Regions from separate parts of the Micromonospora sp. WMMD882 genome, predicted to be linked through region 3. Evidence: riboswitches for the same ligand, from Rfam matches in the RefSeq annotation. Region 3 holds a riboswitch; each other region holds the start of a gene.

Region 1 (9,673 bases), 2.5 Mb from region 3:
GTGGACCCTGGACGGGCGGAGCTGGCACCGGCAGCTCGCCGGGCTCGCGGAGCTGACCGCCGACCGGGTCCGGGTGGTCACCTACGACGCCCGGGGGCACGGGCGGTCGAGCTGCATGGACCTGCCCACGGCCACCCTGGCGCAGCTCGGCGAGGACCTGTCCGTGGTGCTCGACGAGCTGGCGCCGACCGGGCCGGTGGTGCTGGTCGGGCATTCCATGGGCGGGATGACGATCATGGAGTACGCGCACCGCCACCCCGGGCACTTCGCCGCCCGTACCGCCGGGCTGGTCTTCGTGTCGACGACCGCCGAGGGGCACACCCACACCGCGTACGGGCTCTCCCCCCGGATCGCCCGGCTGATCCGACTGGCCGAGACGACCGGGGCCGGGGTGCTGGCCCGCTGCGGCGCGTGGCGGCCCCCGCAGGCGCTGCTGCGCGCGCTGCGCCCGTCGCTGCGGTGGCTGCTCTTCGGCGACCGGTGCGACCCGACCGACGTCCGCCTGGTCACCTCGGCGGTGGCCCGGGCCACGCTCCGCTCGATCGGCGGCTTCCGGGCCTCGATCGGCGCGCAGCACCGGCTGGACACCCTCGCCGAGCTGGGCGACGTGCCGGCGGCGGCGCTGGTCGGCGACCGGGACCGGCTCACCCCGCCGCCGTGCGCCGAGTCGATCGCGGCGGCGCTGCCGCAGACCGAGCTGACCGTCTGCCCCGGCGCCGGGCACATGCTGATGATGGAACGGCCGGACGAGGTCAACGCCGCCCTGACCGGTGTGCTCCGCCGGGTCCTCGCCGACGCCGACGCCGGGGCGGGTCCGCTGTTGACGGCTGGCGGGTAGGGGGCCTCTTCCCGCACCGGCGCGACGGTGACCGGCGGCTCCCCGTACCCTCAGCCGGTCGGGAGGGCGCGGCGCGCGTCCGTCCGGCGTCTGAGACCAGCCGATCGTCACAGGAGCACGGGCGTGACCGACCAGAACACCCTCGAACAGGAGATGGCCGTCGAACAACGGCATCTCGACCGGGTGTACGCCCGACTGGCCGAGCTGCGGCGGTCGGCCGCCCGCGCCGAACGGGACGGCTACCAGTTGGCCCGGGTCGGCAACGTGGGGGCGCTGGTCGAGCGGGACGCGATGGTGTTCCACGCCGCGCAGCGGCGGCACCTGCTGGACGCCGAGCACGAGGGGCTGGTCTTCGGCCGACTCGACCTGCGGGACCGTTCGGTGCTGCACGTCGGCCGGCTGGGCGTCCGCGGCGAGAACGCCGAGACGCTGGTGGTGGACTGGCGGGCCCCCGCCGCCGCCGCCTTCTACCAGGCCACGCCGGCACAGCCGGGCAACGTGGTGCGCCGGCGCACCATCGGCTCCTCGGCGGAGCGGGTGACCCGGATCGAGGACGACCTGCTCGACCCGGCGGCGGCCCCGCCGGAGATGCCGGTGGTCGGGGAGGGCGCGCTGCTGGCCACGCTGTCCCGGGCGACCGGACGGGGCATGCGGGACATCGTCGCCACCATCCAGCGGGAGCAGGACGAGGCGATCCGCTCCCCCGCCTCCGGGGTGACCATCGTCTCCGGCGGGCCGGGCACCGGCAAGACGGCCGTCGCCCTGCACCGGGCGGCGTACCTGCTCTACGCCGACCGCAGCCGGTACGCCGGGGGCGGGATCCTGGTGGTCGGCCCGTCGACGGTGTTCGTCGAGTACATCGCCTCGGTGCTGCCCTCGCTGGGCGAGGACACCGCCACCCTGCGCTCGTTGGGCACGCTCTTCCCGGGGCTGTCGGCCACCCGTACCGACCCGCCGGACGTGGCGGCCGTGAAGGGCTCGCTGCGGATGCGACGGGTGCTGGAGCGGGCGTCCCGGGACGCCCCGCCGGACGGCCCGCCGGAGTTCCGGCTGCTCTACCGGGGGCAGTTGCTCCGGCTGGGCCGGGGCGAGTTGGACGCGATCCGGGCCCGGGCGCTGCCCCGGGGCGCACGGCGCAACGAGGCTCGCCGCGCCGGCTTCGACGGGATCTTCGCCGCGCTCTGGTCCCAGGCCCGCAAGCTGGGCATCGTCGGGCTGCCGACGCAGCGCGCCTTCGAGGACGAGCTGGCCGAGCGGACCGAGTTCCGGGAGTTCCTCAAGGCGTGGTGGCCGCGCCTGCACCCGCGTCACGTGCTCGGCTGGCTGACCCGGCCGGAGCGGCTGCGCGCGTACGCCGGGGGGATCCTCTCCGCGGCGGAGATCCGGGCGCTGACGGCGGCCTGGCGGACCCTGGACAGCGACGGCCTGACCATCGCGGACGTCGCGCTGCTCGACGAGCTGGACACCCTGCTCGGCCAGCCGATGCGACCGGCCCGCCGGCAGCGTGACCCGTTCCAGCTCGCCGGCGGGGTACGCGAGTTGAGCACCTTCGCCGACCGGCAGCGCGCCCAGCGGGCGGCGGCCCGGGAGCGTCCGGCCGACTACCGGGACTACGCGCACGTGGTGGTGGACGAGGCGCAGGACGTGTCGCCGATGCAGTGGCGGATGCTGGGCCGGCGGGGCCGGCTGGCGTCCTGGACGGTGGTCGGCGACCCGGCGCAGACCGCGTGGACCGGTGACCCGGCGGAGCTGACCCGGGCCCGGGACCAGGCGCTGGGCCGGCGCAAGCGGCACGAGTTCACGTTGACCACCAACTACCGCAACTCGGCGGAGATCTTCGCGGTCGCGGCGGCCGAGATCCGTACGGTGCATCCGGATCTGCCGCTGCCGACGGCGGTCCGGTCCACCGGGGTGCCGCCGGTGGCGTTGCGGACGTCGGCGGCGGAGTTGGCCGCCCGCACGGTCGAGGCGGTCGCCGCGCTGCTGGCGGAGGTGGCCGGCACGGTCGGGGTGATCACTCCGGTGCCGCGTCGGGACGAGGTGGCCGGCTGGCTGACCGGGCTGGCCTCGCCCCGGCTCCAGGTGGTGACCAGCCTCCAGGCCAAGGGCATGGAGTACGACGGGGTGGCGCTGGTCGCGCCGGGTGAGATCCGGGCCGAGCCGGGTTCGGGGGTACGGACCCTCTACGTGGCCCTGTCCCGCGCCACCCAGCGACTGACCACCATCGATCCAGTCGACTGAGTCCGACTGGCCCGGAGAAGGGGCCGGGGCCGGACGCGGGGCCGGGGCATGATGGGGCCGGGGCATGGTGTTCTTTTTGCTTCCTTTGCTCTGCACCCACCGACGCGTCAGTCACGACGCGTAGCCGGCGCGTGCACGGGTGCAGAGCAAAGGGCAAACCGCGGTCCGACTTGGTCCGGCACGGTCCGGCACGGCGCAGCCCGGCACGGTCCGGCACGGCGCAGCCCGGCACGGCGTGGGTCACTTGCACACATAGCGATGTGAACATACATTGGATCCGGTCCGACACAGGGACGGAGGGTGTGGGCGTGGGCGCAGGTCATGACCACCACGGTGGGATCGCGAACGCCGCGCGGCGGCACACCGGCCGGTTGTGGACGGCGTTCGCGCTGCTCGCCGGGCTGATGGTGGTGGAGGCGGTGACCGCGCTCGGCACCGGCTCGCTCGCCCTGCTCTCCGACGCCGGGCACATGTTCACCGACGTGCTCGGCATCGGCATGGCGCTCGCCGCGATCACCGCAACCCGGCGGGCCGGACGGGATCCGCAGCGCACCTTCGGGCTCTACCGGCTGGAGGTGCTCGCCGCCCTGGCCAACGCCGTCCTGCTCTCCGGGGTGGCGGTCTACGTGCTGGTCGAGGCGGTCCGCCGGTTCGGCGACCCGCACGAGGTGGTCACCGGCCCGATGCTGGTGGTGGCGACGCTCGGCCTGCTGGCGAACCTGGTCGCGTTCGGCCTGCTGCGCGAGGGGGCCAGGGAGAGCATCAACCTGCGCGGGGCGTACCTGGAGGTGGTGGCCGACCTGCTCGGGTCGGTGGGGGTGATCGCCGCCGCGCTGGTCATCATGGCGACCGACTGGTGGTGGGCGGACCCGCTGGTGGCGGTGGCGATCGGCGCGTTCATCCTGCCGCGCACCTGGCGGCTGGCCCGGGCCGCGCTGCGGATCCTGGTGCAGGCCGCCCCCGAGCACCTGCAGGTGGACGCCGTCCGGGACCGGCTCGGCACGGTGCCGGGCGTGGTCGAGGTGCACGACCTGCACGTGTGGACGCTCACCTCCGGGATGGAGGTCGCCTCCGCCCACCTGACCATGGAGCCCGACGCGGAGGTCGGCTCGGTGCTGGCCGCCGCGCGGGCCGCGCTGCACGAGGACTTCCACATCGAGCACGCCACGTTACAGGTCGAGCCCACTGCGTCACCCGGGGCGTGTGGTCGAGTTGAGTGGTAATTAGGGCAGGCTTAAATCTGGGAGAGTATTGTCCGGATTATGCCAGTTTTGCGGATGTCGTCTCCCGGAGGCAGGGTGGCCTGCGCTGCCGCCGGGGCGTCGGCTTCGGTAGTCTCGGATCCGGTCACCGCCGGGCGGCGCCCATCGGCGCCTGCGGAGACCGTCGCCTAATCGCCAGTCAGGGCGAGCCGGGGAACCATGTTCATGGGGTGCATCCGCGTCCGCGGTAGGGATCTTCCGTCCCGAACCCGTCAGCTAACCCGGTCGGCGGCTGACGGAAGGACACTTTCATGCCAGTAGTGGCACCCGTACGACGTAACGCCGCCCGGATGGTGGCGCTGATCGCCGCGACGCTCGCCCTCGGCGTCGCCGTCACCCCGGTGGCGGTGGTTCCCGCCGCGGCGGCCCCACCGCTGGCGGCGAAGGCGCCCGGCGACGACCCGGAGGGCGGCACCCCGGCGCTGCGGGCCCAGTTGGAGGCGGCCAGCAAGGGCTGGCTGGACGCCAAGAAGGCGCTGGACGGCTCGATCGGCCGGCAGCGGAAGCTCGACGAGCAGCTCAAGACGATCGAGGCCGACCTGGTCGTCCGGGACCGGAAGGTCGGCGCGCTGGCCGGCGTGGCGTACCGCAGCGGTCGGCTCGGGCCGGTCTCCGCGCTGCTGCAGAGCGACTCGCCGGAGAACTTCCTGGACCGGGCCGCCGCGCTGGACGCGGTCGCCGCCAACGAGGACCGCGAGCTGCGCGGCCTGCTCGCCACCCGGGACCAGGCCAACCAGGCGAAGACCGCGCTGGCCAAGGAGATCGCCGAGCAGCGCAAGCAGGTCGAGGTGATGGCGAAGCGCAAGCAGCAGGCCGAACGGGCCCTGACGGTGGCCGCCGCGCAGAACAACGCCGCGCCCAAGGCCAGTGGCGGCGGCAACAGCGGCGGCAACGGGTCGTCGTCGTCCGGGGCCGCCACGGCCAAGCCGGCACCGCGCAACTCCGACGGCTCGTGGCCCCGGGAGTCGTGCAGCGTGAACGACCCGACCCCCGCCGACGGCTGCGTCACCCCCCGGACGCTGCACGCGCTCAACCAGGCGAAGTCGGCAGGCTTCACCCGCTACGTCTCCTGCTACCGCTCCGGCGGCTCCGGCGAGCATCCCAAGGGCCGGGCCTGCGACTTCGCCGCCCAGAAGAACGGCTTCGGCGGAGACGCCACCGGCGGTGACCGCACCTACGGCAACAACCTCGCGGCGTACTTCGTCAAGAACGCCGACCGCCTCGCCGTGCTGTACGTGATCTGGTACCGGCAGATCTGGCTGCCGAGCAGCGGCTGGAAGTCGTACAGCGGCGCCAACGGCGACCCGTCCAGCGACCACACCAACCACGTGCACCTGTCGGTCTACTGACGCCGTCCGCCCCGGTCCGCCGCCGGCTTCCCCGAGAAGCGGCGGGCCGCGGCCCGGTCCACCGCCCCGCCGGCGTCGCGGCGGGTCCGGCCCGCCGGCCGCGGCCGGCGAAAGAGGTCGCATGACGGGCCCGGGGCGGGGAATCCGGCCGCGCGAGCGGACGAGAGGTGGGCACCGGCGTGGACGTCCCCGACAGGCACGTGCCGGCCCCGGCCGGTGACCACCGGCAGACGCCGACCAGTCCCAGCGGGGCGGCCGACCGGACGGTCGGACGATGAGCCTGCGGGTGCTGGTCACCAACGACGACGGCGTCACCGCGCCGGGGCTGGCCCGGCTCGCCGGGGAAGCCGTCGACCGGGGGCTGGACGTGGTGGTGGCCGCCCCGTTGGAGGAGGCCAGCGGGGCGAGCGCGGCGATGACGGCGGTGGAGCACGAGGGGCACGTGGTGGTGCGGGAGCAGCCGCTGCCCGAGCTGCCGGACGTGCCCGTCTACGGGGTCGCCGGCTCCCCCGGCTTCGTCGTGTTGATCGCCGTGCGCGGGGCGTTCGGGCCACCGCCGTCGGTGCTGCTCGCCGGGGTCAACCGGGGCGCGAACGTCGGCCGGGCGGTGCTGCACTCCGGCACGGTCGGCGCGGCCTTCACCGCCGCCGCCAACGGCTGCCGGGCGATGGCGGTCTCGCTGGACGTGCCCCCGTCCGCCGGAGCCGTCGCCGGCGGCCCGGCCGGGAACCCGGCCATGCGGGTACGGGACGTCGGGCGGCACTGGTCCACCGCCGCCCGGGTGGCGCTGGACCTGCTGCCCCGGCTCACCGGCGGCCCGGTGGAGAGCGTGCTCAACGTGAACGCCCCGGATCTGCCGTACGAGCGGCTGCGTGGGGTGCGTCGGGCCGCCCTGGCGAGCTTCGGCCAGGCGCAGATGACCGTCGCCGAGACCGGCCACGGGTACCTGCGTACCGCCCTGACGGCGCCGGAACAGGTCGTGCAGCCCGGTACCGACCTGTTCTGGCTGGCCGAGGGGTACGCGTCGGCGACCGCGATCCGCGCGGTCACCGAGGTGTCGGACGTGGACCTGTCCGGGCTCAGCGGCGAGGCGTGGCGGCCGACCTGACGGCACGCCACGGGTTGCCCCACCGGCCTGTCGGCACGCTCACGGCCGGCTGGCAGCGGGCCGGTCAGCCGCCGGGCAGCACCTCGGGCTCGGGAGCGGCGGCGCCGGCGAAGTACGGCTCCGGAGCGCCGAAGAGACCGAGCAGGCCGGTCACCCAGAGCTGACGGTGCACGAACCGGCTCGGCTCGGTGACGACGAGCTTCACCCCGCTCACCTCGGCGGTCTGGAAGCCTGCGACCATCGCGCTGATGCCGACGGAGTCGATGAAGGTGACCAGCCTCATGTTGAGCTCGATGCGCTTCGGGCGGCCCTTGGCCAGCACCTCGACGACGGCTTCGCGTACCTCGTAGGCGGTGTCGACGTCGATCTCCCCACGCGGGGAGATCTGGACGACGCCACCGGACAGGACCGACTTCACAATCGACAGGCTCACGCGAGCACCTCCACTCGCCCGTCATCGGGCGCCTCATCAGTACGCGGGCCGCGACCGAGAGTATTCCTCCGACCGCCTCGGTCGCCACCCCCGGGGATGAGCAATTCGTGGATCAGGGCGGGCTGGATCACCCTTATCCGAAATTTTCCCCTCATCTGTGCCGGACGCTCGTTCCCGGGCACGGAACGTCCGCCGACCAAGAGTAACCGTCGATCGTCGACGCCGGGCGCACCCACCGGACCGGCGTGCCCCCGCTCACCCGGCGCCGGCCGGTCGGGCCCGCGCGGCGGGACGTGGTCGGCGCGTTGCCGGGCGGGCCTAGCATCGACACCGGGATCGACCCAGCGGCGACGAAGGGATCCACCATGATCAAGAGACTGCTCGGGCTGGCCGGTGTCGGCGCCCTGCTCGCCCTCGTGCTGGCCTGCGGCTTCGGCGGCGCGGGTGACGACGACGATGACGACGATGACGACTTCGCCCGCGGCACGGCCGTCGTCACGCTACGCTGACCGTCCGCTGCCGGCGGTGTCGGGCCCGCCCCGACCGGGCGGGTTTGCGGTCGCGCGGGACGGGGCACCTGAACGCTGGACGGCCGGCCAGCGCCGCCGACCGTGACGCCGTGGTCCCGGTGACCGCCGGCTTCGGTACCCGAGGGAGGTAACCAGGATGTTCGGATCCACACTGCTGGAGCGCCGGAGCAGGCCCGAGCGGATCGCGGAGCAGGCGTGGCAACACCTGACATCCGCCGTGGACTCCGCCGGGAGCAGCGTGCGGGACACCGCCCGCGCCGCCCGCGCCAACGGTTTCACGTTCGCCGACGAGGCCGGTGACCTGGTCGGCTCGGCCGCCGACGAGGCCCGGCGGCGGGCCATGCACGCCTTCGACGCGCTCGCCGGCCGGCGGCCCGCCCTGCCGTGGGCGCTGCTCGTCGGCGCCGTGCTGGCCGGCGCGGCGATCGGCTGGGCGGCCGGGTCGGCGGCCCGTGCCGTCGGCTCCCGCAGCGAGCGGGACGTGGACGACATCGAGTTCGTCGACGTGGACCGGCCGAACTCGCCGGCCGGCCAGGACACCTGACGGCCCCCGACACCCGACCTGCGGCTGCGGGCCCCACCGGAACACCGGTGGGGCCCGCAGCCGTGCGGAAGCTCAGAAGACGGTGATGTCGGCCGGGGCACGTTCGGCGCGGGAGAACGCGCGCAACACCGCCGGCTGACCGTGCCGCCGGACCGAGAGCCGGGCCAGCAGCGTGAGCACCGGATCGATCACCTCGGACGGCAGCTCGGGGGTGCCCAGCCCCACGCTGACCGCCAGGTCGTCGACGTGCACGGCGATCTCCACCAGACGGGTGACCAGGAAGTCGTCCAGGGTCAGCGACCAGCCGCCCGGCGGCACGCGTACCGTCCGGTCGGCCGGCGCGTCGGCCAACCGCCCGGGCAGCTCGTCCAGGGTCGCCCCGGCCCGGGCCAGCAGCGCGGTGGGGCCCGGCGCGGCCAGCTCGTCACCGATCCGGCGGACGGCGACGCTCACCTCGTCGTCCAGCGCGGCGTCGACCCACGGCACCCGGCCGAAGTGCGCCATCAGGTCGATCGGGTCGTCCGACCCGGCCGGGGCGTCCAGCATGGTGGGCACCCGGAAGAGCTGTACGGCCAGGTGGGCGGCCAGCCCGCCGACCCGGAACTCGGCGAGCGCGCTCGGCTCGTCCCACCGCTGCGCCACCGCCGGCTCACCGAGCAGGGCCACCGCCGAACGCGCCGCGGTCAGGTACGCCGTCCTGGTCTGATTCACGCCACCTCCACCTTGATCCGGCCGATCCTATCGGCCGCGCCTCGAGCCGCCCTGGCGTCGCGCCGCCCCGCCGACCCGGGCGCGGGTCGACGGGGCGGGCGGTGGGAGCAGCGGGGTGGGGCCGGGTCAGCGGGAGTAGGAGCAGGTGGGGGTGGGGATGCCGGTGGCGCCGGGCACGCTGGCCAGGAACCCGAAGGTGGTGCTCTGGCCGGTGGTGAGGAAGCCGTTGTAGTCGGCGTTGCGCACCGTCACGGCGCCCCCGGTCTGGGTGAGCTTGCCGCCCCAGATCTGATTGATCTTCTCACCGTTCGCGTACGACCAGGTCACCGTCCAGCCGGTGATCGGGACGTCCTCGTAGTTGCGGACGGTCACCTCGCCCTGCATCCCACCGGACCAGGAGCCGATCACCGAGTACGTCGCCCGGCAGCCGAGGATGGGGCCGGGAGTGGTGGGCGGCGGCGGCCCGGTCGGGGTCACCGTCGGGCCCGGGGTGGGCGTGGTCGGGCCGGGCGTCGGGGTGGTCGGGGTCGCCGTCGGGGACGGGGTGCCGCCGAGCCGGTCGGCGACCAGGATGCCCCGGCCGTTGGTGCCCAGGTACACCCGCCCGTAGACGCGCGGGTCGCCGGTGATCGCGTCGCCCGCGTTACCGTACTGGTG
Region 2 (9,673 bases), 1.4 Mb from region 3:
TCGACCAGGGTCATCCGGCCGGTGGTGACGGTACCGGTCTTGTCCAGCACGACGGTGTCGATCCGTCGGGTGGACTCCAGCGCCTCCGGACCCTTGATGAGGATGCCGAGCTGCGCGCCCCGACCGGTGCCGACCAGCAGCGCGGTCGGCGTGGCCAGGCCGAGCGCGCACGGGCAGGCGATGATCAGCACCGCGACGGCGGCGGTGAACGCGGCGGTCGGGCCGGCGCCGTTGCCGATCCAGAAGCCGAGCGTGCCGACCGCGAGCGCGATCACGATCGGCACGAACACCCCGGAGATCCGGTCGGCCAGCCGCTGCACGGCGGCCTTACCGGTCTGCGCCTGCTCGACCAGCTTCGCCATCTGGGCGAGCTGGGTGTCCGCGCCGACCCGGGTGGCGGTGACGACAAGCCGGCCGCCCGCGTTCACGGTGGCTCCCACCACGGCGTCCCCCGGAGCCACCTCGACCGGCACGGACTCGCCGGTGAGCATGCTGGCGTCGACCGCCGAGGTGCCTTCGGCCACCATCCCGTCGGTGGCGACCTTCTCGCCCGGCCGGACCACGAACCGGTCCCCCACCGCGAGCCGGTCGACGGGGATCCGCACCTCCGCCCCGTCGCGGAGCACGGCGACGTCCTTCGCGCCCAACTCCAGCAGGGCACGCAGCGCCGACCCGGCGGTCCGCTTGGCGCGGGCCTCGAAGTAGCGGCCGGCGAGGATGAAGACGGTCACCCCGGCCGCCGCCTCCAGGTAGATGTTGCCGGCCCCGTCGGTGCGACCGATGTCCAACGTGAACGGATGCGTCATGCCGGGCGTGCCGGCGTCGCCGAGGAAGAGCGCCCACAGCGACCAGCCGAACGCGGCGAGCGTGCCGAGCGAGACGAGCGTGTCCATGGTGGCCGCGCCGTGCCGCAGGTTGACCAGGGCGGCCCGGTGGAAGGGCAGCCCGCCCCAGACCACCACCGGCGCGGCCAGCGTCAGCGACAGCCACTGCCAGTAGGTGAACTGCCAGGCCGGGACCATGGCCAGCACGATCACCGGTACGGTCAGCGCCGTCGCCACCCACAGCCGGGTACGCGCGACCCGCAGCTCGTCTACCGGCTCCGTCGCCCCGGCCGGCCCCGATCCGCCGGGCGGGGGCGGCAGGGCGGCGGTGTAGCCGGTCTGCTCGACGGTGGCGATCAGCTTTTCCGGGGTGACGTCTCCGGCGTACCGGACGGTGGCCTTCTCGGTGGCGTAGTTGACGGTGGCGGTCACCCCGTCGAGGCGGTTGAGTTTCTTCTCGATCCGGGCGGCGCAGGAGGCGCAGGTCATGCCGCCGATCGCCAGCTCGATCTGGCGCGCTGCGACCGGCAGGGGCCGGGCGGTGGACATGACGACCTCCGATCAGTCGGTGGTGGGCGCTCAGTCGTGGGTGTGGTCGGCTGAGCCGGCCGGGTGGGTGTGGTCGGCGGGGCGGGCCCGCAGCGTGAACTCGGCGGTACGGACCACGTCGCCGTGCCGGAAGTCCAGGTAGAGGCGGTACGTACCGGTCGACGGCACCTCGGCGCGGAACCGCGTCTGCGGGCCGGGGCTGGTCCGCCCGTCCCCGGGCGCGCCCTCCGGGTGCACGTGCAGGTAGGCCAGGTCACCCTGCCGCAGCGCGACCAGGTGCCCGTACGCGCCGAGGTACGGCTGAAGGTCGGTGACCGGCACGCCGTCCCGGCTGACCCGTGCCGTCAACTCGCTGGTGGCTCCGGCGCGCAGCTCACCGGTCAGGTCGACGGTGTAGCCGTCCACGGTGACGCGGTACCCGTCGACGGTGGCGATGTCGGCCGGTCGGGGCAGCGTGCGCGGGGTGAACAGGCCCGGGACGGCGAGATCGACGCCCAGGGTGAGCGACGTCCCGCCCGACGGGGTGAAATCGGCGAAGGCCCGCCACGTGCCCGGCGCCCCGAGCGGCGAGGCGACCCGCCAGACGCCGTCCGCGCCCAGCTCCGGGTGCACGTGCCGGAAACCGGAGAGATCCCGGCGTACGACGATCAGGTGCATCCTCTTCTCGTGCGCCTCGTCGTACGCGGTGACCGGGCGGCCGTCCGGCCCGGTGATCTGGAAGGCGAAGTCGCCGGCCGGGGCGTCGACCGGGCGGAACGTGTACCCCCGGTCGGAGACCTGCAACCCGCCGGGCAGGTGCCCGGCAGCCGCGCCCGACGCGGCCCCGTCGCCATGGCTGTCGTCCCCACGGCTGTCGTCCCCGTGGCCGTCGCCTCCGCGGCTGTCGTCCCCGTGGCCGTCGTCCCCGTGGGCGGGGGCGACGGGGTCGGCCACCTGGCCGGCCCCGTACGCCGCGCCGAACATCGCCACGAGGCCGAGGGCGAAACCGCCCAGCTTCGTCGCCGTGTTCATGCCGGTCAGGACGCCACGAGGTGGTAACCGGCCTCGTCGACGGCGGCCCGGACGACGTCGGTCGCCAGCGGCGTCTCGCTGGTGACGGTGACCTGCCCGGCGGGCAGGTCGACCCGGACGTCGCTGACCCCGTCGAGCGCGCCGACCTCCTTGGTGATGCTGCTGACGCAGTGTCCGCAGGTCATGCCCCGGACCTGGTACGTGCTGGTGACCATGGGGACTCCTCTCGTGTCAGGATACCCGCCGGGGGTATCCCGGCCACGACGCTAACATACCCCCCAGGGGTAAGCTATCCTCGGTGCCATGACCTCAGCCACGCCGATCCGGGGCTATACCGCCAGCAAGGACCAGCTACTCGCGCGCCTGCGCCGGGTGGAGGGGCAGGTCCGGGGCATCGAGAAGATGGTCGACGAGGACCGGTACTGCATCGACGTGCTCACCCAGATCTCCGCCATCCAGGCGGCCCTCGACAAGGTCGCCCTCGGCCTGCTCGACGGCCACGCCCGGCACTGCCTGCACGAGGGGGCCGCCGAGGGTCGCGCCGACGAGATGGCCAGCGAGATGATGGCCGCCGTGGGTCGCCTCATGAAGCGCGGCTGACCGCGCGCCACCCGGCCCGACCGGGAGGGTCGCACTAAACTCGCGGCTGCCCGAACTGCCCGGCACGGTGGGAACCGGAGAGTCCATGCAGGTGATCGCCGCCCTCGACGTGATCGAGGCGCTACTGCGCGCCAGCGCGCACCCCGATTTCCAGAACATCGGGCGGTACGGCGCCGACACCGCTGCCGGCGGCAGCTCGCCGCCCGGAGTGAAGGTCACCCACCAGTCCGGTTCGGCCACGATGATCTGGGCCACGGCGGCGAAGCCCGAGGCCGCCACCGTCGCCCTGCCGCCCGAGATGCCACCGCCGCCGCAGCGCGTACAGCGCATGGTGTCGTTCGCCGTCCAACTCTTCGACGCCGCCCGGCCCGCCGCGTTCACCACCTGGGAGCCCTGCAAGTACCCCGGTGTGCACATCTCGCCCGCCGGCCTACGGATCACCGCCTCGGACGGCTCCAAGATCCACCTTCGGGTGACCAACGCCGCCGGCGCCGCCCGGGAACCCGACAAGGACCCCCACCCGGACTACCAGTTCCCGGCAGAAGTGCGGTCGTGACCACGCCCACCCGGGCCCACGTCCCCACCGACCCGCCTCCCCCCTCCGGACACCCGCCTCCCCCCTCCGGACACCCGCCCCGGCCCTGCCCGGACACCCACCTCGGCCCTGCCCGGACGCCCACCCAGGGATCCGGCTCCGCCCGTCGCCATCCGACGACCGCCGCCCAGCCCCACGGTGCCACTTCTCTCACCCGCTCACCCGCTCACCCGCTCACCGGAGATCTTGGACACTTACCTCTCTATTTCGACGGTAATTGTCCAAGATCTCCAACACTCACAAGCAGCGCGAAGATCAACCACAAAGTTGATCTTCGGGTCCGATAAGAACACGGGTGGCCCGGCCCGGCGCGGGCGGCCCGGCGCGGGCGGCCCGGCGCGGCGCGGAACTGGCGCTCGACCTCGTCGACGAGGCGGAACGGCTGCTCGGGCTGGGCGTCCAACGGCTGCGCGACGGGCCAGGCCGGCGGGCGGGCGGCGGTGACCTGAGCGCCACCCTGGCCATGGTCGCCGTACGGCTGGGCGCGGCAGCCGACCGGGTCGACCGGTTCCCGCACCGGATCAGGGTCGCCGAGGAGCAGCTTCGCGCCGCGCGCCGGGACGGCCCCACCGTCGAGGCGGTCAGCCGGCAGTGGAGCGAGGCCGCCGACCAGCTCACCCGGGCCGGCGCCGTCCTCCGCGAGACCGTCGCCGCCCTGGCCGCCCCTGGTACGGCAGGACCGCCCGCCGCCCCGGGAGGGCAGTCGTGATCCATCTGACCTGGGAGCGGCTGGAGCCGTACGCGATCAGGGCCGTGCGGTTCGAGCGGCGCTGGCGGGGCCTCGCGCCGGAGCAGGTGTACGCATACCTCGACCGGGTCGCCGACGAGGTCGAACGGCTGCGCCAGCACATCCGGGCGGCGGCGAGCCGGGGTCGCTGGGTGCTGCGCCTGCCGGTTACGGTGCCCGACGAGGCGACGGCGGTCGCGTTGGCCGTCGCGCCGCGTGACTCCCTCGCCCACGTGCCTGTGTTCGACTTCGGCGCGGCCACGGTGAGCGCCGAGGACGACCAGTCGCGGCGTGCCCGGATCTGGCGTGACGTCCGCCTCCCGGACGGCGGCGGTCGGCGCATGCTGCTCCCCGGGCACGATGGGGGGGTGCCGGGGGTGAGGTGTCAGGAAGGCGCCCTTCCTTACGCTGAACCGGGCGGCGGGGCTGGCCGTACCAGTGTGCGGATCGTTTGGAGTAGTGATGGGTCACGACCACAGCAGTCCGGCCGCGCCGGCGTCGCCACGGGTGCGTCGCATCCTGATCGCGACGGTGGTGCCGCTGTTCGTGCTCAGCGTGATCGCGGCGGTGGTGCTGTGGCCCCGGGACGCCCCGGAGGTGCCCGGCGGCGCGGACGCGCCGCGCTACCACGGCACGGTCACCCGGTTGGTGACCGAGTCGTGCCCGCCGACGCCCGAGGCGCCGGAGGGCGGCGCGGGGCCGTGCGGCACGGCGACGGTGTCCGTGGACAGCGGGCCGGACGCCGGGCAGCAGGTCGAGACGCCGATCCCGGCCGGGCCGGGCGCGCCGAGGGTGGACGTCGGCGACCGGGTGGTGCTGGTCGTGTTGACCGATCCGACCGACCCGTCGGTGAGTGACTACAACATCGCCGCGCACCAGCGGGGCAAGCCGCTGATCTGGCTGGCGTTGGTCTTCGCGGTGGCGATCGTGGCGTTCGGCAGGTGGCGCGGGCTGGCCGCGCTCGGCGGGCTGGTGGTCAGCTTCGGCATCCTGCTGACCTTCGTGCTGCCCGGCATCAGCGCCGGTCAGTCGCCGCTGCCGGTGGCGGTCACCGGGGCGGCGCTGATCATGTTCGTGGTGTTGTACCTCACCCACGGGGTCAGCGCGCAGACGTCCGTCGCGGTGCTCGGCACGCTGGCCAGTCTGGTTCTCACCGGCATTCTGGGCACGCTGGCCACCGGTCTCACCCATTTGACCGGGTACGGCTCGGAGGACGCCACCACGCTGTCCATGTTCCAGGCCGACATCGACCTGCACGGCCTGTTGCTGGCCGGCATCATCATCGGGTCGCTGGGCGTGCTGGACGACGTGACGGTCACCCAGGCCGCCACGGTCACCGAGCTGGCCCACGCGAACCCGAACCTCACCCGACTCCAGCTCTACCGCGCGGCGACCCGGGTCGGCCGGGCGCACATCGCCTCGACGGTCAACACCATCGTGCTCGCGTACGCGGGCGCGTCGCTGCCGCTGCTGCTGTTGCTGACCGCCGACACCCGGGGCATGACCGAGATCCTGACCAGCGAGTTCCTCGCCCAGGAGATCGTCCGCAGCATCGTGGCGACGCTCGGCCTGATCGCCGCCGTACCGATCACCACCGGCCTGGCCGCGTTGGTGACCACCGCCGGCCGGGGTCGCGCCCCGGCCGGCCCCCGCCCGCCCCGGCCCGCCGGGGACCGGGACGAGGCGCTCGCCGCGCTGAGCGCCCCGCGCGCCACCACCGTCGAATCCGCCGACCGTCCCACGTCCTGGCCGGGCTGACCGAGGAGCACGAATACGACATGGCAGAACTCCGCAGCGTGACGATCACCCCTCGTGATCTTGATAAATGTGTCACGAGTGACGGAATCGGATTGTCAAATAGCGCTTTTGGTCGGGATCCGGACGTAGAACCAGACCGGCACTGTCGGGTAACCTCGCTGCCGGTCACCGCCACGGACGGCGCGCAGCGGCGCCAGCGGGGCCACCGCCTAATCGCCTACGGGCGAGCCGGGGAACCAGGTTCGTGGGGTGTATCCGCTTCGGCGGTAGGGGCCACTTCCGCCCCGAACCCGTCAGCTAACCCGGTCGGCGGTCGACGGAAGGGAAGACTGTGACGGCACCCCTACGCCGCTGGGCGAGACCCGCCGTGGCTGTGCTCGCCGCGCTCGCCGTGGCCCTCGGCTCCGCCGCCGCGCCAGCCGGCGCCGCCCCCGCCAACCCGTCCGGGCACGACGGCGCGCAGCCGAAGATGCTCAACGACGTGATCGAGGCGGCCAACCGCAGCTACGCGCAGGCGCAGGCGAAGCTGAACAAGTCAAAGGAACGGCAGCTCACCCTCGACCTGGAGCGGCGACGCGCCGAGAACGAGCTGAACGCGCTCACCCCCCAGGTGGCCACGATCGCCGCCCAGTCCTACCGGACGGGCCGGATCGGCGCGGCGGCCCTGCTGCTCGACACCAACAGCCCCGACTCGTTCGTCAGGCGGGTCGGCGCGCTCGACGAGATGAACCGGATCAACGCCAAGCGGATCGCCGCCGTCGCCGCCGCCAAGGACCAGGCGGACCGGGCCAAGAAGGCGCTCGACGCCGAGGTGGTCGAGCAGCAGAAACAGAACGACATCCTGCGCAAGCGCAAGACCGAGGCCGAGAAGGCGCTCGCCCTGGTCGGTGGCGTCGGCCTGACCGGCGGGTACGTCGACGCCACCTCACCGGTGGCGAAGATGGGCCCCGGGCGCGACTCCAACGGCAACTGGGCGCCGATGAGCTGCACCGAGGACGACCCGACCACCAGCGGCTGCATCACGCCCCGCACCCTCCACATGTACAAGGAGGTCAAGCGGGCCGGTTTCGACCGGTTCGTCGGCTGCTACCGGTCGGGCGGGCCGTACGAGCACCCGAAGGGGCGGGCCTGCGACTGGTCGTTGCAGAACAGCGGCTTCAGCTCCTGGGACACCCTCGACGAACGCAAGTACGGCAACAACCTCGCCGCGTTCCTGGTCCGCAACGCCGACCGGCTCGGCATCTACTACGTCATCTGGAACCGGCAGATCTGGTTCCCGTCGACCAAGTGGAGCTCGTACAGCGGCCCCTCGAACCACACCGACCACGTGCACGTGTCCCTGCTCTGACGCGCTGACCTGCGGAAAAGCCCTCCTCCGGCGTACCGGGGAGGGCTTTTCCGCGCGGGCGGACGGTCAGTGGGGGGTGGGGTCGGCCGGGGTGAGCGGGCCGGCGGCGAGGGCGTACCGGTCGTCGGCCGGCAGCGCGCGCACCACCCGGACCTCCCCGGCCGCCAACCGGTACGACATGCCGACCACCGCGCACTGCCCCAGCTCGACGGCGCGGGCCAGCGTCACCGACCGTTCCAGCAGCACCTCGACGGTGTGCGCGATGTGGATGTCGACGATGCCGTCGATGTCGTCCACGCCCTCCCGGGCGGCCCGGCGCAGGCTGGGCACCACCGCGCCGACGATCGACCCGAGGTGGCCGGGGGGCGCCGTGCCGGTGCCGTCGGCCTCGCGGGCGGCCTGCACCGCGCCGCAGGAGTCGTGCCCGAGCACCACCACCAGCGGAGTGCCCAGGACGGTCACCGCGTACTCGACGCTGCCCAGCACCTCGGCGCCGACGGTGTGCCCCGCGGTGCGTACCACGAAGAGGTCACCGAGGCCGCGGTCGAAGATGATCTCGGCGGCCAGCCGGGAGTCGGAGCAACCGACGATCACCGCGAACGGGTGCTGCCCCTGCGCCACGGCGGCCCGGTGGTCGGCGTCCTGGTTGGGGTGCCGGTTCTCGCCGGCGACGAAACGGCGGTTGCCGGCCTGCAGCTCGGCCAGCGCCTCGGCCGGGTTCGTCGGAGGCGGCTCCTTGCGAACGGTCATCTTCCCACCCCTTCGCCGGGTCGGCCCGTACGCCCCGACCCCCGGGGACGGGCACGGCTCGCCACCACGTTCACACGGAGCGCAAACTACGTCAAGATATACGTGATCTGCGTTTCAGGTGTTGACAGCTCACCGGTCCGACCGGAACTCCTCCCTGTCGAGGGGGCGGCCGGAACATGAGGGCCGGGTCATAACATGACCGTCATGGCGACGACACGCGGCGCGAGCGGGAGCCCCCGGAACTGGACGTTCCTCACCAACCACGCACACGTTCTGCTCGCCATCGCCCGCAACCCGACCGCTCGGCTCCGCGACGTCGCCGACGAGGTCGGGGTGACCGAACGCGCCGCCCAGGCGATCGTCGCCGACCTGGAGGCCGGCGGCTACCTCCAGCGGACGCGGGTCGGCCGGCGCAACGAGTACACGGTGAACCCGGCCGGGCGGTTCCGGCATCCCGCCGAGGCGTACCAGCACGTGGGAGCCCTGCTGGCCCTGTTCGCCGAGCAGCCCGACACGGATCCGGCCCTGGACCCGACCTGAGCACCGCCCCGCCCCTGGACCGACCTGAGTAACGCCCCGCCCCTGGCCTGAGCACCGCCCCGGCCCTGGCCTGGTCACCCCTCGGGCCCGGGTCCACAGTGGTCGGGTCCGCGCCGGTGGCGCGGCGACCGCCGCCCGACGTCGATGCCGATCCCGCCGATCGTCGACGCCGCCGGTCCGAAGGACACGGTGGCACCGGTCACACCAGTGCTGCGGGGAGGCGGCCACACCGCTCACGGGTTAGGTTGGAACGGTGCAGCCGTCAGCCTTCGTCCGTCCGTTGGGGCCGACGGTGCTGCGCGCGCTACGCGTCCTTTCCCGGCTGGCGATCGCCACACTGGTCTTCGCGCTGACCCTCGGCGGCGCGACGGCCGCCACAGCCGCTCCGGCCACTACAGCCGCCATTCCGGCTACTACCGGCGTGCCGTCCACTTCGGTCGCGCCCGGGGCACAGCCGACGCCGACCAGCGTGCCACGTCTGCCGCAGACCGCCGTCCGGCCGGTCGGCGCGCACCCCGGGTCCGCCGAGCAGCCGCCAGGTGTGCCCGCCGCCGGGTCGGCCGCTGTCGCCCGGTCGGTCGTCGTGCCCGCGCTGGCCCGGGTCGTGCCGCCGGCCGTCGCTCCCGGCCACGGTCCGCTGGGCCGGCGCGGTCCACCCCTCGGCTGATCCGCAGGCGTCCGCCCCACGACTGACCGTCGGCTGACCGACCTTCTGGCCGCTGACCGGCTCTCTGGCCGACTACCTGGCCGCTGGTCGGCTTTCTGTCCGCTGACCGACTGCCTGGCCGCTGGTCGGCCGATCGACGGTCGCGCCACCCGGGCCGTCGGCCGTCGCGCTGACCCTGGTCGTTCGGCCACTGCGCCGCCCGGCTGCCGGATCACCGCGCTGACCCTGGTCGTTCGGCCACTACGTCGCCCGGCCGCCGGATCACCGCGTGGGTCGGTCGTTCGACCGTCGCCTCGACTGTCCG
Region 3 (9,673 bases):
AACCGCCGCGCCAGCCGGAGCCCGCCTCTTCTCGGTCGTCACGTGGAACAATGTAGCGCAGCGACGGTACGGTTGCGTCCCGACGTGTTTTCCACTACGGTCCACGCAGCGAAGAGGCTCGACGTCCCCACCGATGCGGTCCGGCGGACGACCCGCCGGAGACTCGCCAGCCTCGCGCGCATCCCGCACACCTGAAAGATCGGAGCGCCTACCCATGGCCAACACGGCGGTGGCTGACGCCGACTCAGGACTGACCCGGGCGCAACTGGCCGCCCGGTACGGCCTGACGGTGGCCGGCGAACGGCCCACCCTGGCCGGGTACACCCGGCAGTTGTGGTCGTACCGGCACTTCATCGCGGCCTACGCGAACGCGAAGCTGGTCGCCACCTTCGCCACCGCCCGGCTGGGGCGGCTCTGGCAGGTCCTGACCCCGCTGACCAACGCGGCGATCTACTACCTGATCTTCGGGGTCATCCTCAACACCAAGCAGGGCATCGACAACTTCATCGCGTACCTCTGCGTGGGGTTGTTCGTGTTCAACTTCACCCAGTCGGTGGTGCTCAACGGCACCCAGTCGATCACCAGCAACCTGGGGCTGATCCGGGCGCTGCACTTCCCCCGGGCCAGCCTGCCGATCGCGGTCACGCTGACCCAGTTCCAGAACCTGCTCACCGCGATGGTGGTGCTGGTCGGGATCGTGCTGGTCACCGGCGAGCCGCTGTCGCTCCAGTGGCTGCTGGTGCTGCCGGCGCTGGCGTTGCAGTCGCTGTTCAACGTCGGGATGGCGCTGGGCATGGCCCGGCTCGGGTCGAAGATGACCGACCTCAAGCAGCTCATGCCGTTCGTGATGCGGACCTGGATGTACGCCTCCGGCGTGCTCTACAGCGTGCAGAACTTCGCGAAGCACCTGCCCGGCTGGGCGCAGGTCGTCATCGAGGCGAACCCGCTGCTGATCTACATCGAGCTGGTCCGGCACGCGCTGATGGAGGACGTGCCGCTGACCTCCGCCGCCGGTCGCCTCTGGGCGGTCGGGGCGCTCTGGGCGGTCGTCGCCTTCCTGGGCGGGTACGTCTACTTCTGGCGCGGTGAGAAGGAGTACGGTCGTGGCTGAGCTCGACAACCAGGTCACCCCCGGCGTCGCCACCGTCGCCGACCAGCGCGTCCCCACGGTGATCGCGGACGACGTGCACCTGATCTACCGCATCTACGGCGCCGGCACCCCCGGCAGCGGCAGCCCGGTGGCCGCGCTCAAGCGGATCGTCACCCGCACCCAGGCCCCGAACGTACGCGAGGTGCACGCGGTCAAGGGGGTCAGCTTCACCGCGTACCGGGGTGAGGCGATCGGGCTGCTGGGCAGCAACGGCTCCGGCAAGTCGACGCTGCTGCGGGCCATCGCCGGGCTGATGCCGGTGAACCGGGGCGCGATCTACACCCAGGGCCAGCCGTCCCTGCTCGGCGTCAACGCCGCCCTGCTCAACGACCTCTCCGGGGAACGGAACGTGGCGCTGGGCTGCCTGGCGATGGGCATGTCCCCGCCGGCGGTGCGCCGGCTCGTGCCGCAGATCATCGAGTTCTCCGGGATCAACGAGCGCGGCGACTTCGGCTCGCTGCCGATGCGGACGTACTCCTCGGGCATGGCGGCCCGGCTGCGGTTCTCCATCGCCGCCGCGAAGAAGCACGACGTGCTGCTGATCGACGAGGCGCTGGCCACCGGTGACGCCCGGTTCCGGCGGCGCAGCGAGCAGCGGGTCCGCGAGCTGCGCGCCGAGGCCGGCACGGTGTTCCTGGTCAGCCACGCCATCGGCACCATCCGGGACACCTGCGAGCGGTCGATCTGGCTGGAGTCCGGGGTGATCCGGGCGGACGGCCCCACCGACCAGGTGGTCGCGGCGTACAACGAGTTCATGAAGAAGTAGCGTCCCGCCTTCGTGAAGAAGTAGCGTCCCGCCTTCGTGAAGAAGTAGCGTCCCGCCTTCGTGAAGAAGTAGCGTCCCGCCTTCGTGACGGGACGGTGTCGCCCGCCCCGCCCCCCGGTGAACACCGGGGGGCGGTCGCGTTCCGGGGCGGCGCTAAGGTCTAAGCCGCCCGCCCGGTCGGGCCCGACCACCCGTGGATCAGTGAGGATCGGCGATGACGCAGCACCCCCCGTCCCAGACCGACGCCGTCGGCCCCGACCCGGCGGCCCCGTGGCGGCCGACCCGGACGGTGGCGGTGGTGCTGGCCGGCGGGACCGGCGCCCGGGTCGGGCTGGGCATCCCCAAACAGCTCGTCAAGATCGCCGGTAAGCCGATCATCGAGCACACCGTGGCGGTGTTCGAGGCGGCCCCCGAGATCGACGACATCCTGGTGCTGATGGCCCCCGGGTACGTCGACGAGGCCCGGCGCATCCTCGACGCCGCCGGCTTCCGCAAGGTCCGCCAGGTCCTCGCCGGCGGGGAGACCCGCAGCGACACCACCCGGCTGGCGCTGGCCGCCATCGGCCCCGACGACTGCAACGTGCTCTTCCACGACGCGGTCCGCCCCCTGGTCAGCGGCCGGATCGTCCGGGAGTGCGTGAACGCGCTCTGGACGTACTCGGCGGTGGACGTGGCGATCCCCTCGGCGGACACCATCATCGAGGTGGACGACGACGACTGCATCACCGGCATTCCGGTCCGGGCGCGGCTGCGCCGCGGGCAGACCCCGCAGGCGTTCCGCTCCCCCACCATCCGCGAGGCGTACCGGCGGGCCGCCGACGACCCGCGCTTCGCCGCCACCGACGACTGCGGGGTGGTGCTGCGCTACCTGCCCGAGGTGCCGATCCGGGTGATCGACGGGGCGGACGAGAACATCAAGGTCACCCACCCGGTGGACGTGCACCTGGTGGACAAGCTCTTCCAGCTCGCCGCCGCCCGCGCCCCGCGCCTGGTCGACCAGGCCCGCTACACCGAGGAGCTGACCGGCCGCACCCTGGTGGTGTTCGGCGGCAGCTACGGCATCGGGCACGAGCTGACCGAGCTGGCCCGCCGGCACGGCGCGCAGGTCTTCCCGGTCAGCCGCTCCACCACCGGCACCCACGTGGAGCGGGACGCCGACGTACGGGCCGCGCTGACCGCCGCCTACGAGGCCACCGGCCGGATCGACCACGTGGTGGTGGCCGCCGGGATCCTGGAGAAGGGCGCCCTGGCCGAGATGGACCAGGACACCATCGACCGGCTGCTCCAGGTCAACTTCGTCGGGCCGGTCACCGTCGCCCGGCACGCCCTGCCGTACCTGCGGCAGACGAAGGGGCAACTGCTGCTCTACACGTCCAGCTCGTACACCCGGGGACGGGCCCGGTACGCGCTCTACTCGGCGACCAAGGCCGCGCTGGTCAACCTCACCCAGGCGCTCGCCGACGAGTGGGCCGAGCTCGGCGTACGGGTCAACTGCGTCAACCCGGAACGCACCGCCACCCCGATGCGCGTGCGGGCGTTCGGGGCGGAGCCCGGCCACACCCTGCTCGCCGCGGAGACGGTGGCCCGCGCCTCGCTGGACGTGCTGCTGTCCGACCTCACCGGCCAGGTCGTCGACGTCCGCCGGGACGCCGACGAGCCGACGCCGCCCGCCCGGACCGACCCGGAACGTCTGCCCGGTCAGGCCGACCCGGACCGTCCCGCCGTGCCGTCGGCCGGCTGACCCCGATCCCGTACCAGTCAGGAGAAGTCGGCGACATGCGTGGCACCCTGGTCCGGAAGCTGCTCGCCCGGGTCCTCACCGTGGGCCTGGCGGTGCTGGCCTTCCTCGTCCTGCTGCTGACCGGCGCGACCGTGCCGGGGCTGCTGCTCGCGGTGGCCGCCCTCGGGGCCGGGGCGTGGGAACGGCGGGTCCGCCCCGGCGCCGACCTGGCCGCCGAGTCCGTGCTGGTCGCGGCGGGCGTCCTGATCGGGTACGCCCGTCGCCTGGACGCCGGCTTCGACCCGGCGTTGGCCGCCGCCGGGCTGACGCTGCTGGCCCTGGTGCTGCTGGACGGGCCGCTGCGCGCCGCCGGCGGGTTGGAGATCCGCGTCGCGAACCTGCCGGTGCGGGCCGGGCTGACCGCCGGGCACGTCGGCGTCGCCGTCCCGGCGCTGGTCGCGGCGGTCGCGCTCGGCGCGCTGCTGGCCCTGCCCACCTGGTACGCGCTGCTGGTGAGCCTGCTCGTCGGCGCGCTGGCCGGGGTGGTCGGGCTGCGACTGGCCCGGCGGCGGTTCCGCCCGTCGGCGGCGGCCAGCCCGGTGACCCGCGCGCTGCGCGAGCACCAGCCGGAGTTCCTGTTGTACTTCTCCGCCCCGCCCGGCTCGGAGTACCAGGTCACCATGTGGCTGCCGTACCTGGAGCGGATCGGCCGGCCGTTCCTGGTGCTGCTGCGCGAGCCGGAGTTCCTGGCCCCGATCGCGGCGGCCACCCGCGCCCCGGTGGTGTACTGCCCGACGCTGAAGGCGATGGACGAGACGCTGACGTCGAGCCTGAAGGTGGCGTTCTACGTCAACCACGGCGCGAAGAACGCGCACTGCGTCCGGTTCACCCAGCTCACCCACATCCAGATCCACCACGGCGACAGCGACAAGGCGCCCAGCGCCAACCCGGTCACCGCGATCTTCGACAAGAACTTCGTCGCCGGGCAGGCCGCGATCGACAGGTACGCCCGCGCCGGGGTGCGCATCCCGGCGGAGAAGTTCGTCATCGTCGGCCGCCCCCAGGTCGAGGCGATCGAGGTACGCCGACCGCCGCTGACCCCGCCGGCCGAACCGACGGTGCTGTACACGCCGACCTGGACGGGCCACCACGCCGACGCCGACTACTGCTCGCTGCCGGTGGCCGAGGCGCTGGTGGGCCGGCTGCTGGCCCGGGGCGCGACGGTGATCCTGCGCGCCCACCCGTACACCGCGCAGAACCCGGCGTCGGCGCGGCAGCTCGCCCGGGTCACCGAGCTGCTCGCGGCGGACCGCTCCCGCACCGGACGGCCGCACGTCTGGGGCGTCGAGGCCAGTCGGACGCTGAGCCTGGTCGACTGCGTCAACCGGTCCGACGCGCTGGTCTCCGACGTGTCCGGGGTGATCTCCGACTACCTGTACTCCGGCAAGCCGTACGTGGTGACCGACATGGGCGCGGACGGCGACGAGTTCACCGCGCGGTTCCCACTGGCCCGGTCCGGCTACGTGCTGCGGCGGGACCTGGCCGACGTGGACGGGGTGCTGGACCGGCTGCTCGGCGACGACCCGCTGGCCGGGGCCCGCTGGGCGACGCGCACCCACTACCTGGGCGACTTCCCCGTCGAGTCGTACGCCGAGGGGTTCCTGTCGGCCGCCCGCGCGCACCTGGGCACGCCCACCGTGCCCGCCCAGCGGCCCCCGGTCCCGGCCGGCCGGGGTCAGGCCGAGTAGCCGCGGGTGGCGATCCAGTCGGCGAGGACGTCGACGGTCACCCAGTACGACGCGGCGGCCGGGTCCGCCGGGTCGGCGATCTTGACGGTCCGGCCGTCGGCCCGGTAGCCGACCACTGTCACGTAGTGGCCGCCGGGGTACGAGTGCCATCCGCCGTCGACGTCGGTGACCGAGCCGGCGATGTTCACCACCGGGGCGTACCCGTTGCCGACGGCCCGGACCACGTCGGCCCGGAGCCGGTCGGTCTGGGCCGTCGTGGCCGCGCCGCCCGGGATGGTGCGGGTCCGGTAGGCGTCCCGGCCGACCAGGTCGTTGAGGACGCGGGTGGTGTCGGCCGCCGAGTTGGTGCCGGACGTCGTGGTGTTCAGCCGCCGGGCCAGGTCGTCCTGACTGCGGACGACGTCCCGGGCGGTCAGCGCGATCCGGGTGGCCGCCGGGCCGCAGTAGTAGTAGGTGGTCTGCGCCTGGTAGGCGACGTCGAGCACCTTCGTCGACGGCGGCTTCGCCGGGGTGGGGCTGGCCGACAGGTCCGGGTCCGGCGACGCGGTGGCCGCCGCCCGCCGGGCCGACGGTCGGGCGGACGCGCCGGGCCGGGCCGGGTCGCTGGCCGACGCCGACGGGCTGACCGGCACGGGAGCGGCCGGCGTGGTCGACCCGCTGGCCGCCGGGGTCGGGCGCACCTCGGCGGTGGCGACGGTGTCGTCCTGCCGGGCCGGCGCGTCCGGGCGGGTGAGCAGCACGCCTGCCGTGGACGCCGCCACCAGCACGGCGGCCGACACGGCCACCCGGTAGGGGCGGCGGGCGAGCGTCTGGCGGTTGAAGGGGGGTGTCATGGGGATCCTTCCGGAGCCGCCTACCGGGTTAGCTGACGGATTCGGGCGGGAAGTTCGCCCTACCACCGGGCCGGAGCCCGGCGGATTCACCCCACATGCGGATGGGTCCCCGGTTCGTGGTCACGATTAGGCGGGTCGGCGCGGCGTCGCCCTCTGCGATCTTCAACCGTGCCGGACGGGCCGACACTAGTGCTCACATATTCCGCTGCCAAGCGTGCTGAGCTGCGTAAACACGCGTCCGACGACGACACTCCGGGCCGTTCCCACGCTGACGCCACTCAATGGGACAGACAGTTTTTCCGGTGTCGCCGGGTCATAACGGGACGCCACTGCCGCAATGGCCCCGGGTCAGTCGGCGCAGAACGGGACGACCGGCGTCGAAGGTCCCGCCCCGACCGGAGTCCCGGATCGACGTCACGATCCGGTCACACTCCGCCCCGACGACGTCCCAGCGCCGGCATCGGCGACCCGGCCACGCCGTGTACGGCAGGAGGCGGCCACCCGGCAAGGTCGGACGCCAGGGGCGGCCGGGCGGGCGGGGGCGGCGGGGGCGGCTGTGCGGGTGGTCAACCCACCCGCGCGGGACGCCAGCGGGCGGCGCCGCGGGCCGTCGCCGGGACCAGCCGGGGCGTGACCGGCGCCGGCCGGATCGCCGCCCGGAGCCGCTCCGCGGCGACGTACGCCTCCTCGGCCAGGCTCCGGGCGGCGGTGGCCGCCACCTCGGCGTGGTGCCAGGCCACCCGCTCCCGCTCGGCGACCGCACGGTACTCGGCGCGGCGCAGGTCACGGACCACCCGGTGCAGCACGGCCTCCTGCTCGGCCGGGTGCAGCCGGGGGTCCCAGCCGTGCCGGTGGGCGAACACGTCGCTGAGGTGCCGCACCGACAGGTCACCCTGCCAGTACGCGGCCATCGCGGCCCGGTGCAGGTACCGTTCCCGGGCCGCGTACTCGGCCGGGGTGCGCGGCGCACGCGGGGCGGGCAGCGCGGCGGAACCGACGAACCGGCGGGCGGCGGTCTCCGCCTCGTCGTACGCCTGCCAGGCCCGCTCGACCTGCTCCTGGGCGGTCAGCCAGTCGGCGCGTCGGCGTCGGGCCGACTGCGCCGCGCCGGTCGCCGCGACGGCCACCTCCTCGGCGTACCGGCGCAGGTCCGCCGGATCGGGCCGGGGGGTCGGGGCAGCCGCCGGGGACCCGGCCGACGCAGGGACAGCCGGCAGCCGGGCCGGATCCCGCTCCGGCCGGGCGACCAGGACGGTGAGCACGGACAGGGCGAGCACGAGCAGGGCGGACCAGATGGCGGCCGCCCGGGGCACATCGATCAGGAACTCGTAGAGAACGACGTCCATCGTCGGCACCTCACGGAACAGGGAGCGGGCGGATCGCACGACCGCCGGCGCGGGCGGGCCGCCGTCGGGCACGTGCGGGGTGAGGTCGTCGGATCGTCCGGCCCGGGGCGGGTCACCGGGCGGACGGCTCAGCCCGGCGGCGGCGCGCGCGGACCGGCGACGCCCGGTGTCCCGCCGACCAGCGGACGGACCGGGGCGTGCTCGGTGGCGGCCGGGGCGCCGGACCCGCCGCCGGTCGGGCCGGCGGACCGCCGCGCCGCGCGCTCGTCCCGGTCGGTGGCCCCGGACCAGCGGAAACCGGCCACCGGGGCGGCGCCGCGGGCGGCGGTCGCGCCGGGAACGCCAGCGGCCGGGACGGCGGGGACGGGCACGTTGCCGGGTGGGGCCGACCAGCCCCGGGTCGGCCCGACGGTCGGGCCGGTGGGCGGCGCGGGTTCGAGCCTGAGCGCCTGGCGCGTCGGCGCGGGAGCGGCCCCGGACCAGCCCGACGGGCCGCCGGTGGCGAGGCCACCGCTCAGCGCCAGGGCCACCGCCACGGCCAGGCCGGTGAGGAGCCGGAACGCCCGGCGCGCCGACCACCACCGGGGGCGGTCGAACGCGACGGGGAGCACGAGGAGCAGATTACCCCGGCCGACGGGCGCCCGCGTCGACGGCGGGCGTGTCGGCCACCGACCCGCCGGCCCCGGGCTCGGAAGCCGTGTCGGGGGCCGACTCCGGGTGGGGGGCCGCTCCGGTGTGGGGGGTCGACGCCGTGTCGGGGGGCGGCGTCGGGCCGGCCGTCGACACGCGGCGGCGGCGCGACGCCAGCAGGCGCATCATCGGGGTCTCCACCCCGCGGTACAGCAGCCAGGCCAGCAGCAGGTTCAGCAGCAGGAAGCCGACCACCACCAGCGGGCCCGTCCAGCCGGTGAAGCCGACGCCGTGGTGACCGGTCAGCCGCAGGATGGTGATCATCACGAACACGTGCACCAGGTAGAACGCGAAGGAGACCTCGCCGAGCCAGACCAGCGGCCGGGACCGCCACGGCGAGGGCAGCCCGCGCACGTCGGCCCGGGCCGCCGACGTGATGACCAGGATGTACATGGCGGCCAGCAGCGCCGCCCACAGCTCCGCCCGGATCCACTCGCTGGCCACCAGCCAGGTCACCACGAAGATCACGGTGGCCAGCGGCAGCCCCGGGCCACGCCAGTGCCCGCGCCGCATCAGCTCGGCGGCGGCCACCCCCATCCAGAACTCGGTCGACCGCACCAGCGGAAAGACCTGGGTGAACCACCAGCGGTGCTCCTCGGGCACCAGGAGCTGACCCGGCCAGAGGGCCAGGATCACCAACGGCACCGCGACCACCACGACCCACAGCGCCCAGGACGGCGTCCGGCGCAGCACCGGCAACGCGAACGGCAGGCAGAGGTAGAAGAACAGCTCGCAGGAGAGCGACCAGCTCACCGTGTTGACGCTGTAGAAGTAGCCCGGGGTCGGGTTCCAGGCCTGGATCAGGAAGAGGTTCTGCACGGCGGCCGAGCCGTTGAACGGGTCGGCGAACCAGAGCCCGACCAGCAGCACCAGCGCCCACAGCACCACGTGGTTCGGATAGATCTTGGCCAGCCGGCGTCGCCAGAAACGCCACTTCGTGTCCTGCGGCCGGGCCGACCAGACCAGCACGAAGCCACTGAGGATGTAGAAGAACTGCACCCCGGACAGGCCAAGGGTGAAGAGCTGGTCCACCACCGCCTTGTGGCTCGGCTCGGCGACGATCCGCATCGTCCCGGCGTGGAAGCCGAAGACCAGCATCGCCGCGATCCACCGCAGACCGGTCAGGGAGGGCAGCCGGTGCGCCGCCGGGTCGACACCGGCCGTCGGGGTGAGGCTGGTCATGACACCGCCCGCGGGTACGGCTCGCGGAGGGGCATGCGGTTCTCCCGTCGGTCGATCGGCGTACGCCGGGGGGATGGTCGGCCGGGGCGGTCGGAAGCCGCCCGCCGGGCACCCTACCCCGACCGACGCTCGTACGGGTGTTCGATCAGGGCGGTACCATCCAGCCATGACACACGTCGGGTACCAGCCGTCGATGCTGGATCTCGCCGACGCGGGCGCCACCCTGGGGCCGCTCGCC

The links. A riboswitch is a leader RNA that binds a small molecule or an ion and turns the genes downstream of it on or off. The one in region 3 is predicted to bind cyclic di-AMP.
Region 1: linked by a shared signal. The riboswitch ahead of O7606_RS27295 (hypothetical protein) and the one ahead of O7606_RS09860 (C39 family peptidase) in region 3 are both predicted to bind cyclic di-AMP.
Region 2: linked by a shared signal. The riboswitch ahead of O7606_RS16235 (hypothetical protein) and the one ahead of O7606_RS09860 (C39 family peptidase) in region 3 are both predicted to bind cyclic di-AMP.

Annotation. Positions count from the first base shown of each region.
Region 1 is NZ_CP114903.1:6,296,224-6,305,896, reverse strand. It holds gene O7606_RS27310 (alpha/beta hydrolase) at 1-838, shown strand, start outside; gene O7606_RS27305 (AAA family ATPase) at 962-3,079, shown strand; gene O7606_RS27300 (cation diffusion facilitator family transporter) at 3,388-4,302, shown strand; cyclic di-AMP (ydaO/yuaA leader) riboswitch at 4,457-4,588, shown strand; gene O7606_RS27295 (hypothetical protein) at 4,593-5,690, shown strand; gene O7606_RS27290 (5'/3'-nucleotidase SurE) at 5,965-6,798, shown strand; gene O7606_RS27285 (STAS domain-containing protein) at 6,863-7,231, opposite strand; gene O7606_RS27280 (hypothetical protein) at 7,597-7,740, shown strand; gene O7606_RS27275 (hypothetical protein) at 7,898-8,305, shown strand; gene O7606_RS27270 (maleylpyruvate isomerase N-terminal domain-containing protein) at 8,378-9,016, opposite strand; gene O7606_RS27265 (cellulose binding domain-containing protein) at 9,143-9,673, opposite strand, start outside.
Region 2 is NZ_CP114903.1:3,882,153-3,891,825, forward strand. It holds gene O7606_RS16195 (heavy metal translocating P-type ATPase) at 1-1,373, opposite strand, end outside; gene O7606_RS16200 (hypothetical protein) at 1,404-2,384, opposite strand; gene O7606_RS16205 (copper ion binding protein) at 2,390-2,599, opposite strand; gene O7606_RS16210 (metal-sensitive transcriptional regulator) at 2,688-2,984, shown strand; gene O7606_RS16215 (hypothetical protein) at 3,070-3,540, shown strand; gene O7606_RS16220 (hypothetical protein) at 3,875-4,288, shown strand; partial or broken gene O7606_RS16225 (DivIVA domain-containing protein) at 4,333-4,395, shown strand; gene O7606_RS16230 (YibE/F family protein) at 4,769-6,064, shown strand; cyclic di-AMP (ydaO/yuaA leader) riboswitch at 6,261-6,392, shown strand; gene O7606_RS16235 (hypothetical protein) at 6,396-7,412, shown strand; gene O7606_RS16240 (carbonic anhydrase) at 7,479-8,162, opposite strand; gene O7606_RS16245 (helix-turn-helix domain-containing protein) at 8,358-8,702, shown strand; gene O7606_RS16250 (hypothetical protein) at 8,956-9,369, shown strand.
Region 3 is NZ_CP114903.1:2,464,952-2,474,624, forward strand. It holds gene O7606_RS09835 (TetR/AcrR family transcriptional regulator) at 1-42, opposite strand, end outside; gene O7606_RS09840 (ABC transporter permease) at 215-1,111, shown strand; gene O7606_RS09845 (ABC transporter ATP-binding protein) at 1,104-1,916, shown strand; gene O7606_RS09850 (bifunctional cytidylyltransferase/SDR family oxidoreductase) at 2,131-3,657, shown strand; gene O7606_RS09855 (CDP-glycerol glycerophosphotransferase family protein) at 3,693-5,384, shown strand; gene O7606_RS09860 (C39 family peptidase) at 5,372-6,217, opposite strand; cyclic di-AMP (ydaO/yuaA leader) riboswitch at 6,220-6,360, opposite strand; gene O7606_RS09865 (hypothetical protein) at 6,784-7,563, opposite strand; gene O7606_RS09870 (hypothetical protein) at 7,692-8,174, opposite strand; gene O7606_RS09875 (acyltransferase) at 8,185-9,435, opposite strand; gene O7606_RS09880 (alpha-ketoglutarate-dependent dioxygenase AlkB) at 9,602-9,673, shown strand, end outside.